DNA from 2 places in the Cohnella sp. 56 genome. Region 1 is predicted to be linked to the other one. Evidence: riboswitches for the same ligand, from Rfam matches in the RefSeq annotation. Region 1 holds a riboswitch; the other holds the start of a gene.
What was found. Region 1 has a riboswitch for thiamine pyrophosphate ahead of VQ071_RS05360 (ABC transporter substrate-binding protein). Riboswitches for the same ligand answer to the same signal wherever they lie in the genome.
Positions count from the first base shown of each region.

Region 1 (2,198 bases):
GGACGACGTCCGGCTTGTTCTTGATCATCTTCTCGCTCGTCGTCAGCACCGGCGTATAGTAGTCGAGGCGCTTGTCGAAGTCGGACAAATATACCATGTTCAGGCTGATGCCCCGCTGCTCGGCCTCGACGCCGGTCCAGCCGTAGAAGATCCATTCGAAGTCGATGTCCTTCTGGACGGCGGTGAAAAAGTCGGCGCTGCCCGCATTGACGAACTTGACCTTCTTCACGTCGGCTCCCTGCTTCTGCATCATCGAGCCGATGACGGCTTCTTCGGCCGGCGAGCCCCAGCCGCCGTAGCTATGGCCTTCGAAGTCCTTGGGCTCCTTGATGCTCTTGTCCGCGGGCGAAGCGAAGCCCGACGTATTGTGCTGTATGATGGCCGCGAGCGAGACGATCGGCATGTCGTTCTCTCTCGCCAGCGTCAAGCCCTCCTGCGCGCCGACGCCGAAGTCCGCCGCGCCCGTCGCGACCATCTGATCCGCGCCGCTCTCCGGCGGCAGCACGATCTCGACGTCGAGGCCGCGTTTTTTCCAGTAGCCCTGGTTGGCCGCGACGTACAGCCCCGTATGGTTCGTGTTCGGCGTCCAGTCGAGCACGACTTTGACCTTGCCGAGATCGGCCGCCTGCCCGCCCGAGGCGGATGCCGACGCCGATGCCCCGGCGCCGGACGAACCCGTCGCCGCCGGGCTGCCGCCCCCTTCGTTCCCGCCGCCATTTCCGCAGCCCGCCACGATCAGCAGCGCCGCGACCGCGGCCGCTCCTTTAACCTTCCAGCCTTTGACCCGCAATCCCATCTGTCTTCTGCTCCCTCTCCTGCGCCTTGCCTGCGACAAATCAAAAAACGCCCCCCGTATACGGAGGGCGTCCTAAATAAGCATGGACAATATGCGCGAAAAAAATCGCGCTTCCCGCCTCCCTACGCTGGTCCTAACCAGATCAGGTTCAAGGGTCTGCATCGTCGTAGCGGGATGCACTCTCAGCCGGCCTAGCCCAGCTCCCCCGGGGTTTGTTCGATTGTCGACAAACATCGGTCGTCGTTGATATCGCTTCTCATTATAGCAGAACGCCCGCATCTGTCCAGCATGAAAAAGCCGGCGCCGCGCTCGTTCGTGCCGCAGAACGCATAATGGACGGAGCTTTCTTCAATCCGTCTCCGGGGCGAATGCGGCATCCGCAGCCGGCAGCAGCCCGCGCTTCTCCAGCTCCGCCAGCCGCTCGAACAGGAACACGCCGCTAAGCTGTGCGCTGAGCGAGACCTTGCCTGCCGGTGCGGAGCGCCAATCCGTACCGAATAAATGACGGCCCTCGTCATGCGTTGCATGCGCCGCCGACCATAGCGACTCCCCGTTGCGGAGCAGCCAGGCAGCCGACGCGGACGACGCTCCCCGCGACTCCGCAGCAAGATCGGCCAGGTACCGGACGAGTATACCTTTGAACAGACCGCCGTCGCCGTCGCCTTCGTCCGGAAGAATGCCGCCGGCCCATTCGTCGGACGCGGCCTGTGCGGTCCGGTTCGCGTCGGCGAGATATGCCTCATCTCCCGTCGCCCGGAACAGCTCGACCGCGGCGCCGATATAGACGCCCTGGCAGTACGTGAAGCGCCATGCCTTGTCGATCGCGCCGTCGCCCAGGCGATTCATCCCGTCCCACACGAAGCCGGTCTCCGGATCGACGAGCTGCCGCTTGAGCCAATCGTAGATCCGGACTGCCCAAGTCAAGTCCTCCTCCCGGCCGAAGCGCCGATAGAGCCGGACGGCCACAATCGCGGCAGGTCCGTTGGCCGGCGTGTTTTTGTATCCGAGCTGCTCCTTGTGCCACGCGATGCCGCCGCCCATCGTATCGTTCCATCCGGTCCGGATATCGTCCCAGAGCGACAGCGCCGTCTGCTTGTACCGCTCCTCGCCGGTCGCGTCGTATGCGCGCAGCCAGGCGATCGCCATCCACTCCATATCGTCATACAGCAGATTGGGGAAATCGCCGCCGTTTTTCGTGCGGATGCCCTCGTGAAGCTCGGCCAGCCGGTCGGCATATCGGTCGTCGCCCGTGCGCAGCAGGCCGTCCGCCAGGCCGTCCGCGGCATGCGCCATCCACCAGTAATGAAAAATCGTGTTGCACATGCCGTCCGGACACGGCGTCTCGATATCGTACATCCGAATGGATGCGTTCCAAAATTCCTTGTCCAACGTTTGCTGCGCT
Region 1 is NZ_JAZDQE010000002.1:554,675-556,872, reverse strand. Features, by position in the region: gene VQ071_RS05360 (ABC transporter substrate-binding protein) at 1-796, opposite strand, end outside; TPP riboswitch at 899-1,013, opposite strand; gene VQ071_RS05355 (glycoside hydrolase family 76 protein) at 1,145-2,198, opposite strand, start outside.

Region 2 (2,198 bases), on a different contig from region 1:
TTTGCAGGAAATGCGGGAGACCATCCCCGAGGAGGAGGCTTTGATTATGGAACTGATGCCGGCTTGGAAGCGATGGGGCTATGAAGAGGGCATGGAGAAGGGCATTGAACAAGGTATTGAACAAGGGATTGAAAAAGGCATCGTACAAGGCATGGAAAAAGGCATGGAGCGGGGCGCCGAGGCAGAAAGGCGTGCCGTCGTGCGCAAGCTGGCGAGCAAAGGGCTCGAAGCGGAAGCGATCGCCGAGATTCTCGACCTGCCGCTGGCCGAAGTCAAGCGCCTGTACGCGACGAGCTGAACCGGAGGGCCGGCAAGCACATGCCATGGATTGACAGATTGAACCGGCGCATGTACAGTTGAAGTCAAGAATTCCACTGGGGGCGCCCGCGAGGGCTGAGATAAGGCAGCTATGCCTTGGTCCCTTTGAACCTGATCTGGGTCATGCCAGCGTAGGAAAGTGGACCAATGTGCGTAGCATGCTGCAACGGAGATCGCGACGGCGAATGCCGGGCGATGCCGGCCTTTTCCGGGCAGGCCGCCGTACGGGAGTTTTTCCGTACAGCATGCCGTCCCGCGGCCTTTTCCGCTGCCGCGCCGAAGCTGCACCCTTTGGCCGCTCCCGACGGGGCGGCTTTTTATGTTGCAGCGAGCCGACCGTCAAGGAGCGTTCCCGGAGGGGGGATTATGTCTTGAAGCGCTTGCCCCGGTATGGGCGCGGCGGTTCATGCCCGCAGTTTATGCCATTGTTTCCCGCTTGCTTGCGCGTCTCATGCGCCGTACGGCCTCCCGGAGGAATTCGCACGAATTCATAGGGAGGTTTTTTGTTATGGCGATCTTGACACAGCCTTTGCCGGGCAGCCGCAAGGTGTATGTACAAGGCGAAGGCGGCGTCCGCGTACCGATGCGGGAGATCAGGCTCGGAGACAGCGAGGCGAGGGACGGCTCCCGCCTGCCGAACGAGCCGCTGCTCGTGTACGATGCGAGCGGACCGTATACGGACGAGGGCTACACGGCGGACATCAGACGAGGCTTGCCGCCGCTGCGGAGCGAGTGGATATCGGCAAGAGCGGATACGGTCGAATACGGCGGCCGGGCCGCGCTCCCGTCGGACGACGGATACGCCACGGCGGAGCGCGCCCGCGTCAAAGGGGCCGAGGCCTATCCCGGGCTCATGCGCAGTCCGCGCCGGGCGCGCGAAGGCGGCTGCGTGACGCAGCTTCGCTATGCGCGGCAGGGCATCGTGACGCCGGAGATGGCGTTCATTGCGGCGCGCGAAGGGATGACGCCCGAGTTCGTGCGGGACGAGGTGGCGGCGGGAAGGGCCGTCATCCCGGCCAACATCAACCATCCGGAGAGCGAACCGATGATTATCGGCCGGCATTTTCACGTCAAGATCAACGCAAACATCGGCAATTCGGCCGTAGCCTCCTCCATCGAGGAAGAGGTCGAGAAGATGACGTGGGCGACCCGCTGGGGTGCGGATACGATCATGGATCTGTCGACGGGCAAAAACATCCATACGACCCGGGAATGGATCATCCGCAACGCGCCTGTGCCCGTCGGCACGGTGCCGATCTACCAGGCGCTCGAAAAGGTAGACGGCCGGGCGGAGGCGCTCACCTGGGAGATCTACCGGGATACGCTTATCGAGCAGGCGGAGCAGGGCGTCGATTACTTCACGATCCACGCGGGCGTGCTGCTCCGCTACATCCCGCTGACGGCGAAGCGCGTGACGGGCATCGTCTCGCGGGGCGGCTCGATTATGGCGGCCTGGTGCCTGGCGCATCACCGGGAGAACTTCCTGTATACGCATTTCGAGGAAATCTGCGAGATTATGAAGGCGTACGACATTACGTTTTCTCTAGGCGACGGGCTGCGTCCCGGATCGATCGCAGACGCCAACGACGAGGCGCAGTTCGCCGAGCTGGCGACGCTCGGCGAACTGACGGACATCGCCTGGAAGCACGACGTGCAGGTGATGATCGAAGGGCCGGGCCATGTGCCGATGCATCTGATCAAGGAAAATGTGGAGCGGCAGATGGAAGTGTGCAAGGAAGCGCCCTTTTATACGCTCGGTCCGCTCACGACGGATATCGCCCCGGGCTACGATCATATCACCTCCGCGATCGGCGCGGCGATGATCGGCTGGTTCGGCACGGCGATGCTCTGCTATGTGACGCCCAAGGAGCATCTGGGCC
Region 2 is NZ_JAZDQE010000013.1:78,582-80,779, forward strand. Features, by position in the region: gene VQ071_RS21055 (Rpn family recombination-promoting nuclease/putative transposase) at 1-298, shown strand, start outside; TPP riboswitch at 367-473, shown strand; gene thiC (phosphomethylpyrimidine synthase ThiC) at 827-2,198, shown strand, end outside.
Region 2: linked by a shared signal. The riboswitch ahead of thiC (phosphomethylpyrimidine synthase ThiC) and the one ahead of VQ071_RS05360 (ABC transporter substrate-binding protein) in region 1 are both predicted to bind thiamine pyrophosphate.